Regions from separate parts of the Aquitalea sp. USM4 genome, predicted to be linked through region 2. Evidence: predicted binding sites of a transcription regulator. Region 2 holds the regulator's gene; the other holds the start of a gene.

Region 1 (5,598 bases), 990 kb from region 2:
CTGGCGGTGGAGGCCGGGGTGCAAGTGAGTCATGCGGTGTTGCAGGCGGTATTGGCGCAGGGTGCGCGCTGGCAGCATTCGCACTGGTTGCTGACGCTGGATTACACGCCGGACCATCCCTTGCGCCATGCCCATGGCCGTTTGCTGGGGCTGAACAGTTCGGCCACGCCCTTGCAGGCGCTGGCGCAGCAGATAGCCACGCCGCCGGGCATCTCTGCCGATAATGGCGAATTGCTGGGGCTGGCTGCCCCTTGCCATCAGCGTTTGCACGGTCGCCTGTCACGGCAGTTGCTGCGTGATGGGCAGGGACCAGCCCGCCCGGCTTGAAGTCTGGCGCGAGCGCGCAGACGCCAAGTGCGTAAATGCTAGGCGTGACGCCAGCTGAACTGGCAAAAGCGCTGCTGCCAGTCGTCCAGTACCGCCTGACCCGGCCATTGTGTGGCGTCGAACAATGGCTGGCCTTTGGCATCCCGCCCCTGTTGCAAGGCGGCATGGGTGACGCCCCTGGCCTGCAGTGTTGCCGCAAGCCAGTGCAGGCTGTCTGCCGTCATCACGCGCGGGTCCAGCGTGGTGCGGCATTCCAGCGTGGCTCCACCGTCCGCTACCATGTCCAGCGCAACATCCAGTGCCTGCCACATGCGGCTTTCGCTGCCGGGCACGCCGGTGACGGCATCCACCCCGCCGGGCGCGGCCTTGATGTCGAGACCAATCCAGTCCACCAGGCCTTTGAGTGCCGCCAGCCGTTGCGGGTAGATGCCCGCCGTGTGCAGGCCGATGGCCAGGCCCAGCTGGCGGGCGTCCTGTATCCAGTCCACCAGTTGCGGGGCCAGGGTGGGTTCGCCACCGGAAAACACCACCCCATCCAGAAAGCCGACCCGCGCCGCCAGCATGCTGCGCACTTCTGGCCAGGCCAGTTGCCCGGCACTGCGGGCTTGCAGGCCGGGGTTGTGGCAATAGCCGCAGCGCCAGGGGCAGCCGGCGACAAACACGGTGGCCACCAGCCGCCCCGGCCAGTCACAACTGGAAAACGGGGCGACACCGGCCAGCGCCAGGCTGGATTCAGTGGTGCAGGTGCTGTTCATCAAAATGCACGCGCTCGGCAAATTCGCCCTGCTTGCCGGTATTGAAGGCGGATACCGGGCGGAAGTAACCCATGACGCGGGTCCATACTTCGCAGCGGGTGCGCAGGGACGGGTCCAGCTGTTCCGCCTGTTTGATGTCGGTTTGATGGGACATATTGCTCTCCTGTGAGGGTTGGGGTTTAGGCGCGGCTAACAAAATGGCGTGATGCCCTGGGGCCAGCTGGCCCAAGGCTGCGGCAGGCTCTTGTCAGCCTCGACAAGCATTTCAGCAGCAAGGCGCGGTGGCTGCCGTGGTACGGGCCAGCAGTTCGGCGTCGCACTTGGGGCAGAATTCATGATGACCACTCAGATAGCCGTGCTGCGGGCAGACCGAGAAGGTGGGCGTCACCGTGATGTAAGGCAGGCGGAAGCGTTGCAGCGAACGGTGCACCAGCTGCTTGCAGGCCGTGGCCGAGCTGACCGCCTCGGTCATGTACAGGTGCAGCACGGTACCGCCGGTGTAGCGCGCCTGGAGTGGCTCCTGATGTTGCAGGGCGACAAAGGGGTCGTCGGTATGCCCCACCGGCAGCTGGCTGGAGTTGGTGTAATAAGGCTTGTCGATTGGCCCGGCTTGCAGGATGTCGGGGTAGCGCTTGCGGTCTTCGCGGGCAAAGCGGTAGGTGGTGCCTTCCGCCGGGGTGGCCTCCAGGTTGTACAGATGGCCGGTGTCTTCCTGCATCTGCACCATGCGGGCACGGATGTGGTCCAGCAGTTGCAGCGCCAATTGCTGGCCGTGGGCGGTGGTGATGTCGTCGGCATCGTTGCTGTAATTGCGGATCAGCTCGTTGATGCCATTCACCCCCACGGTGGAGAAGTGATTGCGCAGCGTACCCAGATAACGCTTGGTATAAGGATACAGGCCGTCGTCCATCCAGCCTTGCACACGTGCGCGCTTGATTTCCAGGCTGGTGCAGGCCAGCGCCAGCAGGCGGTCGGTTTCTGCCAGCAGCCCATCCCAGTCACCACGGAAGCGGTAGCCCAGCCGCGCGCAGTTGAGGGTAACCACCCCCAGCGAGCCGGTTTGCTCGGCGCTGCCAAACAGGCCGTTGCCGCGTTTGAGCAGCTCGCGCAGGTCCAGTTGCAGGCGGCAGCACATGGAGCGCACCATTTGCGGTTCCAGATCCGAATTAAGGAAGTTCTGGAAATACGGCAGGCCGTAGCGGGCGGTCAGGTCGAACAGCAAATCGGCGTTGGCGCTGTCCCAGTCAAAATCGGGCGTGATGTTGTAGGTGGGAATGGGAAAGGTGAACGCCCGGCCATGCGCATCGCCCGCACCCATCACCCGCAGGAAGGCGCGGTTGATGCGGTCCATTTCCGGCTGGCAGTCGCCGTAGCAGAACGGCATTTCCTCACCGGCAATCAGCGGAATCTGCGGGGCCAGGTCGGCCGGGCAGGTCCAGTCGAAGGTCAGGTTGGTGAACGGGGTTTGCGTGCCCCAGCGCGAGGGCACATTCAGGTTGTACACAAATTCCTGCATGGCCTGCTCCAGCGCGGCATCGTCCAGCCCGTCGCGCTTGAGAAAGGGGGCCAGATAGGTATCCACGCTGGAAAACGCCTGCGCGCCCGCCCATTCGTTTTGCAGGGTACCCAGAAAATTCACCATCTGCCCCAGCGCCGCGCTCAGGTGACGCGGCGGAGCCGATTCCACCCGGCCGGGCACACCGTTGAAGCCTTCATGCAGCAGCTGACGCAGCGACCAGCCCGCACAATAGCCTGCCAGCACGTCCAGATCATGCAGGTGGAAGTCTGCCTCGCGGTGGGCCTGCGCCACCTCCGGCGGATAAATGCCGTCCAGCCAGTAGTTGGCGGTGAGCTTGCCAGCGGCATTGAGTATCATCCCGCCCAGGCTGTAGCCCTGATTGGCATTGGCAGAAACGCGCCAGTCGGCGCGGCTGAGGTATTCGTCCAGCGTGGCAAGCGGATTCAGCAGCACGGTATTTTTCATAACAATATATAGTGATTAAAATTTTATAAACACTATATATAGATTTTTATGACCATGCCGGACACAAGACCAAACACTTGATCCGCATCAAGCGCGGTGCCCTGCCAGCCGCCGCGGCAGGCATGTTGGCATAATCGTCATCAGTAAACTGGCAGCCTGAATAGGGCTGGGCCCTATAATGGCCTGCAAGCACAGCCGGGCAGCGCCCTGCGTGCCTGTTCCCGGAAACCAACGGTTCACCCTCTTCCGCACATGATCAACACAGAACAACAAGGCAGGCAGGACAAGGTCCGCATCGAGCAGATCCGCCTCTTGCTCAACAACCTGGGCAGCTCGGTCCTGCCCGGCATTCTGGTGGTACTGCTGGTGGCCTATGCCTTGCAACAGCAGGTTGACCCGCTGCGGCTGACCCTGTGGTGCGTGGTGGTGATTGCCTCCAAGCTGGTGGACTTCATGGATGCCCGCCGCCTGCTGGCCCGTGACATCCGGCCAGCCGAATTGCCGCAGCTGCGGCGGCGTCTGGTGGTACTGCACGCCATCGACGGAGCAGCCTGGGGCAGCCTGATGTGGGTGGGGCTGAACCCGGCGTCGCCCCCCAGCTGGATTCTGGCCATTGCCGTGCTGTCCGGTGTGGCGGGTAACTCCATGTCCATCCTGTCGCCGGTGCTGCCTGCCTTCATCGCCTTCATCACGCTGGAACTGGGCATGATTGCGCTCAAGTCCTTGCAGTCCGATGCACTGGCGCTCAATGCGCTTGGCCTGGCCGCCATCATGTATCTGGCCACCTTGCTGATGCAGGCGCGCAATAGTGCGCAGGCCGCCAAAGGGGCCATCGAGCTGCGCTTTGAAAACCTGGAACTGGTGGACCGGCTGCGTCAGGCTTCGGCCGCGGCACTGCGCGCCCAGCAGGAGGCCGAGCAGGCCAATATCGCCAAATCGAAATTCCTGGCTGCCGCCAGTCACGACCTGCGCCAGCCCATCCACGCACAGGGGCTGTTTCTGGAAGTGCTGGGCAAGACCAAGCTGGACCAGAACCAGCAGTCGCTGATCGGCCATATCCAGAGCGCCACCAATGCCTCGGCGGAAATGCTGCACAGCCTGCTGGATTATTCGCGGGTGGATGCCGGGGTGATTACCCCGCAACTGCAAGCCTTTGCCCTGCAGCCACTGCTTAACAAGATGGAAAGGGAGCTGGCACCGCTGGCCAACACCAAGGGCTTGTTCTACCGCAGTCGTGACACGGCCGAGGTGGTGCTGTCGGACCCGTCACTGATTGAACTGATCCTGCGCAACCTCATCAGCAATGCCATCCGTTACACCCAGCAAGGCGGCATTCTGGTGGGCTGCCGTCGCCGTGGCGACCAGCTGCTGCTGGAGATATGGGACAGCGGCATCGGCATAGACCCGCAGCAACAGCAGGAAATCTTTGACGAATTCCATCAGCTGGGCAATCCGGAACGCGACCGCAAGAAAGGCCTGGGCCTTGGGCTGGCCATCGTGCGCGGCCTCACCCAGCTGCTGCAACACCCCTTGCGGGTGGCGTCGCGGCCGGGCCGCGGCAGCGTGTTTCGCCTTGCCCTGCCACGCATCGCAGTGACCAACCCGTTACCCGCAGAAACCCCGCCACCAGTCAGCATCAGCCAGCCCCTGCCCAGGGCCGCCGTGTTGCTGATCGAGGACGATGACATCGTGCGCAGCAGCATGGTGATGCTGTTGCAAAGCTGGGGTTGCCAGTGCATGGCGGCAGAGTCGCTGGAAGCCGCTCTGCCCTTGCTGGCGCAACAGACGCCTGCCTTGCTGATCAGCGACTACCGGCTGCGCGAAAAGAAAAGCGGCACCGATGCCATCCGTGCCATCCGCAAGGCTGTTGGGCGCGACATCCCCGCCCTGCTGCTGACCGGCGACACCGCCCCGGCGCGGCTGCGCGAAGCCAGTGACAGCGGCCTGCCCTTGTTGCACAAGCCGGTCAGTCCGCAGCAACTGTACGCTTGCCTGGCAGAATTACTGGCTGACAGTCAGCCATAAAAAAACCTCGACCCTGGATGCGGGCCGAGGTTGTGGCGTTGCGCCAAACCGGCTTAGTTCGGTTTGTCCTTGCCCTGGGTGATGCTGACATCCACCGACGTGCTGTTTTCCAGCTGCAGGCTGCCGCCACCTTGCAAGTCGCCCACCCGCACCGGGATCTTGTCCTTCAGCTCCTTGCCCTTGGTGATCACCTTGTCTGCCGCCTGACCCAGCTTGCTGTTCTTGGCCTTGTCCAGCAAGGAGCTTTCCGGCTGATTAGCCGCCTTGCTGATGGCATCACCGGCATTGCTCAGACTATTGGTGCCAGAGGTTTTTTTCTTGTTCACCACATCGGCCGCTTCCTTGGCCAGGGCGGTTTGCTTGTCGCGGTCAGTCTGCGTCTTGGTGGTGTCATTGGCTGCGGTATCGTTGGTGGTTTTTTTCTTCAAGGTCACCGTGGCTCCTGCGGACAGGTCCACCCCGCTGCTGGACGACACTGCTTTTTGCTTGATGACCTGACCACCCGCC
Region 2 (5,598 bases):
TTGGCCCGACAGCAGGAACAACATGGCTTTGAGCAGGTATTCCCGCTCCTGGATGTCCGCTTCGGGCATACCGTCTTCAAACAGCTTGCCCAGATAGATTTCCAGCGAGGGCGGGAAGGTATTGAAGCCTTGTTGCTGCATGCGTTCGAGCAGGGATGCCAGCGAATCGGCCATCTCCAGCCGTACATTGCGCGTGGTGAAGCCGGAGCGGGAGGTGATTTCCACCAGCTTTTTGACATCACCAAGCCAGAAATAATAATACTCGCGGGCACAGGTCAGGGCGGTCACCCGGTCTGCCACTTCGGAGTCGTTGACGAAACGCTCCACCACCCGGCGAAAGGATTGGGCGTCCCGCGACACGCCAAGCAGCAGCGGCAGCAAGCGGTCCAGCAACTGGCGGCGCTCTTGCAATACCTGCTCGCTGGCACCCTGGCGCAGGATCAGGCGCAAATAGGCATCCAGTGCCTGTTGCAGGGCTTCCCTGTCCATGGCTGGAAGTGCTGAGGCGTTCTCGGTCATTGGCATGTACTCGCAAGGTCGGCCTGTGCCGCTGCAGTCTTTCGTCACGCATGTGCGCCGTAAAGACCTGTTTCATTGTGGAACAGGATAAGGGCTTCGGCCAGACGATTTCTCCGCCGGCCTTAGCCCGGTCCTTCAAGGCTGGGCAAACGTCATGTTGATACGGATGTCGGCGCCAACCATGCGCACATCCTGAATCTTCACCTGCTGTTTGTCGGCCAGATCTTCCAGCGCAGGCCAGGCAAACAAGCCCTGTGCCGTACTGCCCACCAGCGCCGGGGCCAGGAACAGGATGGCTTCGTCCACCAGCCCGGCACGCACCAGTGCACCATTCAGCCCGGCACCTGCTTCAATCATGAGTTCATTGACACCACGTTCGGCCAGTCGTTGCATCAGCATGGGCAGATTGGCATGACCGGCATCTTCGGGCAGCACCATCAGTTCGGCACCGCGCTGCAAATACGGCTGATGCCGCAGCGGGTCGGCAATGCTGGTCACCAGCAAGGTATTGCCACCGTGGAAAATGCGCCGGTCCGGCGGGGTGACCAGACGGCTGTCCAGCACGACCCGCAGCGGCTGCTGCGGCAGAATGAAATCGCGCACGGTCAGTTGCGGATTATCCACCAGCACCGTACCGCTGCCGGTAAGGATGGCGCAGCTGCGCGCACGCAGCTTTTGCACATCGTGACGGGCGGCAGGGCCGGTAATCCATTGGCTTTTTCCGTTGAGCAATGCCGTTTTGCCATCCAGTGTGGCAGCAGCCTTGAGCGTCACCCACGGACGTTGCCGCTCCACCCGCGACAGAAAACCACGATGAACGCGGCGAGCCTCGGCTTCCAGCAGCCCTGCGGTGGCATCGATGCCGGCAGCACGCAGCATGGCCAGTCCGCGACCGGCAACCTCATGGTAAGGATCCACCATGGCAGCCACCACGCGTACCAGCCCTTCCCGGATCAGCCGTTCGGCACATGGTGGCGTCCGGCCATGATGACTGCATGGCTCCAGCGTGACATAGGCAGTTGCACCCCGCGGTGAATCACCACGCGCCAGACAGTCCTTGATGGCCTGGATTTCGGCATGATCGCCACCTACTTGCGAGGTGGCACCTTCACCAATTACCTGGCCATCGCGCACCAGTACACAACCTACTCCGGGATTAGGTGCCGCCCGACGGGTGGCGGACTCGGCCAGGCGTAGCGCCTGTTGCATGAATACATGGTCTTGCGGGGAAAACAACGACATCAACAAGCCTTCCAGCGGAATGAGAATGGCCACGTCTGACTGGCAGGCAGCGGCCGATGGCGTAAGCAAGCAAGCTGACCGGCAATGTAGCGGTCAGGCTGATAGTCAGTGATTGGACTTCTGGATTTCCTTGATGGCGTCGGAGAATTCGGAAATATCCTGAAAACTGCGATAAACCGAGGCAAAACGCACATAGGCTACCTTGTCCAGCTTGGCCAGTTCGTTCATCACCATTTCACCGATCTGCCGGCTGGACACTTCGCGCTCTCCCAGTTGCAGCAGGCGATGGCAGATACGGTCGATGGCATCATCCACCAGCGCAGTGGGAACCGGACGCTTGTGCAGCGCACGCAAGAAGCTGGTACGCACTTTCTCGATATCGAATTCGGAGCGATGGCCACCAGACTTGACCACCTGCGGCATGCGCACATCAGCAGTCTCGAATGTCGTGAAGCGCTTTTCGCAAGCCAGGCAACGACGACGACGACGGATGCTGGCTCCGTCTTCACTGACGCGGGAGTCGATGACCTGCGTATCGGCATTGCCACAGAAAGGACATTTCATGACGTGTCAATCCAGTGTGTTTGATATGGTCTGATGGTATCAGCAAAGGCCACACAGGTTAATGCCTGCAATCGTAAAGCAGCGCCTATTTGCTGCAGACAAGAAAAAAGGCAGCCCGTGGGCTGCCTTGTTGATGCATGCTGGCGCTTACTTGGCGTAAACCGGGAAGCGATGGCACAGCGCGGTAGCCTGTTCGGCCACACGTGCAATGGCTGCATCGTCGTTCGGGTTGTCCAGTACGTCAGCTACCAGGTTGGCCACCATCACGGCTTCGGCTTCCTTGAAACCGCGGGTGGTGATGGCCGGGGAGCCGATACGGATGCCGGAAGTCACGAACGGGCTTTCCGGATCATTCGGAATGGCGTTCTTGTTGACGGTGATGTGACCACGGCCCAGCAGCGCGTCGGCAGCCTTGCCGGTCAGGCCCTTGGGACGCAGGTCCACCAGGAAGACGTGGCTTTCGGTACGGCCGGAGATGATGCGCAGACCACGCTCGGCCAGGGTACGGGCCATGGCGTCGGCGTTCTTCAGCACTTGTTCCTGATAAATCTTGAATTCCGGTTGCAGCGCTTCCTTGAAAGCAATGGCCTTGCCGGCAATCACGTGCATCAGCGGGCCGCCCTGCAGGGTGGGGAATACATTGCTGTTGATGCTCTTTTCGAACTCGGCCTTGGCCAGGATGATGCCGCCACGCGGACCACGCAGGGTCTTGTGGGTGGTGGAGGTCACGAAGTCGGCATGCGGCACCGGGTTCGGATATACACCAGCGGCGATCAGACCGGCGTAGTGCGCCATGTCGACCATGAAGTAAGCACCGCACTTCTTGGCGATCTGGCCCATGCGTTCGAAGTCGAAGCGCAGCGCGTAAGCGGATGCACCACCGATGATCAGCTTGGGCTTGGTTTCCATCGCTACGCGTTCCATGTCGTCGTAGTCGATTTCTTCCTTTTCGTTCAGACCGTAGGCCACGATGTTGAACATCTTGCCGGACAGGTTGGCCGGGGAACCGTGAGTCAGGTGACCACCGTGGCCCAGGTTCATGCCCATTACGGTGTCGCCCGGCTTCAGGATGGAGAAGTACACGGCCTGGTTGGCCTGGCTGCCGGAGTGCGGCTGCACGTTGGCATATTCGGCACCGAACAGTTGCTTCACGCGGTCGATCGCCAGTTGCTCGATCACGTCCACGTGTTCACAGCCACCGTAGAAACGCTTGGCCGGGTAGCCTTCAGCGTACTTGTTGGTCAGCTGGGAGCCCTGGGCTTCCATCACTGCGGGGCTGGTATAGTTTTCGGAAGCGATCAGTTCAATATGATCTTCCTGGCGTTGGCACTCGGCCTTGATAGCGGCGGCCAGTTCCGGGTCGAACTTGGCAATCGTCTGGTCAGCTGCAAACATCTTTGACTCTTCCATCAAAGGGTTAACGATGAGGCCATTCTACACGAATCGCCCGGTGGAAAATTTTCACATAAAGCTATTTTGGCAGTATCCGCAAACGCGCTACGCCATGGTTGTCCTTTATTGCCCGCTCAGCTGCGGCAGGTCGTCAGCGGTAAAGAATAGCGGTATTCCGTCACGGTTTTCCGGGTAAACCTCGGCCAGCACATGCACATCGCGAACCCGGCATTCAGCCATCAGTTCACGGAAATTCGATTCAATCAGTGCCACATTGTCCATGGCAGCCAGCGGCCAGACAAAAGCCTCCCAGTTACGCTCGTCGCCTTCTGCCGACAGGGTGATGTGCAACTCACCGTTGTCATGGGAGGACAGAATGGCCACCGGGTCTTTCGACAGCTCGCGCAGGCGGCGGATCTGACTGCTGGCAAACACCTGCAAGGCCACCTCGAAGCGGGCGAAATTGCCAGCCACCAGGGCCTGCATCACCGGCAAGGGCGGACGGGCAATCGGGAACAGCGTCACTCCATCGGTGTGCAATTGTTCGCCCAGGAATTTCATCAGCGGCATGCCCCAGGCACCGACGGCACCACCCAGCTTTACCGGGACCGCATCGCCTTCCGGCTGGATGGCGACACCCAGCAGGTAGCGCAGGAACACGCCCTCTTCTTTCAGGGTAATGGCGGCACCGTTCAGTGCTTCGCCAACACCATCAGCCGCGCTGGTCAAATCACGGGTCAGGCGGTACAGCCTGGCCGCATCCATCGCCACTACCGTGTCCGGATGCAGCAATTGACCAAACACGCGGACATCGCCATCCGAGCTGATGACACCGTGTTGGCGCAGCAACGCGTTCAAACCGTCTTCATCCGCAATGGCGGCAGGCAGCGTTGCCTGGTTCTTGCTACCGGCCACCAGCACCAGCGGCAAGGCAAACACATGTGCACAGCGCCCGTCCGGCTGCTCGACTGCGGCCCGCAATGCATCCCAGACAATCTTATAAGTGTCCTGTGACGGCACCATCGCCAAAGCGACCGAAATGGAGAGCAATTCGCCACGTTGCAGCATTTGCGCCATGGCATCGCGGATGGCGACAAACCACATCTCACGATCCGCTTCTGTCGTTGCGTTCTGCACCGACAGCGCGTTGTGGATCAGCATATTGGTCAGCGATACCTGCGGGTGGTATTGGCGCGGGTCCGGGAGAGTGAGAAGCGGCTGCGACATCTTGTCATCCTGCTGAAATCGGGAAAGGCGATATTGTCGCACAGTCAGCCGCTGACGGCTCATCAAGCAAGCGCTTGACTTTCAATTTAAAACATAAGAATGTGCTAATTTGCGACAAAAATGGATGTTTTTTCGTTTTCCGAAAATTCAGATGTTGACACTCGCACACGGCATCTGGATAATCCGTACTCGTTGAGATGCAGCAATTGCTTCTTGATAGTTTCTCCTCTATTTCTCCTTTGTAGACTTGGCGCGGGCCTCACGGCACCGCGCATTTTTTTTGCCTACGCGCACCAAACCCCCTTCAAACAATGCTGTAACACAATGTTATTAAAGATTTTTTACGAAACAGCATAATAAATCCGCCTTGCCACAAGCACAGCCCAAGCTGCAACATCCCCCACAACAGCCCTCCGGAACGCCGTCAGCACGCTATCGCTGGACAGCCCGATTCATGCCAATGGGAAATGTTCGAATGTGATTAATTGCAGCGCAATTAGCACTTATATATTGTATACAAGTTCAAATTGTGACAAAAAAGAAAAACCGAACATGCGGAAATGTTCGGTCTTGCAGGAAGAGCAAGAAGACGTAGCGCCAGAACACGCTACCAATCAGGGAATCCGGTGCGCTTGCGTGACCGGAAATGATGTG

Evidence for each region. Region 2 encodes NrdR, which represses ribonucleotide reductase genes. Its sites were predicted from a motif close to AAANACNATATATNGTNTTT; they were not measured.
Region 1: a site for NrdR is predicted at 3,094-3,113, ahead of DKK66_RS17930 (ribonucleoside triphosphate reductase). Genes of this name have one in related genera too.

The regions. Positions count from the first base shown of each region.
Region 1 covers NZ_CP029539.1:3,896,682-3,902,279, forward strand. The annotation lists gene DKK66_RS17915 (hypothetical protein) at 1-327, shown strand, start outside; gene DKK66_RS17920 (anaerobic ribonucleoside-triphosphate reductase activating protein) at 366-1,082, opposite strand; gene nrdD (anaerobic ribonucleoside-triphosphate reductase) at 1,060-1,236, opposite strand; gene DKK66_RS17930 (ribonucleoside triphosphate reductase) at 1,348-3,054, opposite strand; gene DKK66_RS17935 (ATP-binding protein) at 3,319-5,091, shown strand; gene DKK66_RS17940 (hemagglutinin repeat-containing protein) at 5,145-5,598, opposite strand, start outside.
Region 2 covers NZ_CP029539.1:594,013-599,610, forward strand. The annotation lists gene DKK66_RS02695 (hypothetical protein) at 1-489, opposite strand, end outside; gene ribD (bifunctional diaminohydroxyphosphoribosylaminopyrimidine deaminase/5-amino-6-(5-phosphoribosylamino)uracil reductase RibD) at 655-1,761, opposite strand; gene nrdR (transcriptional regulator NrdR) at 1,867-2,325, opposite strand; gene glyA (serine hydroxymethyltransferase) at 2,473-3,720, opposite strand; gene DKK66_RS02715 (hypothetical protein) at 3,841-4,944, opposite strand.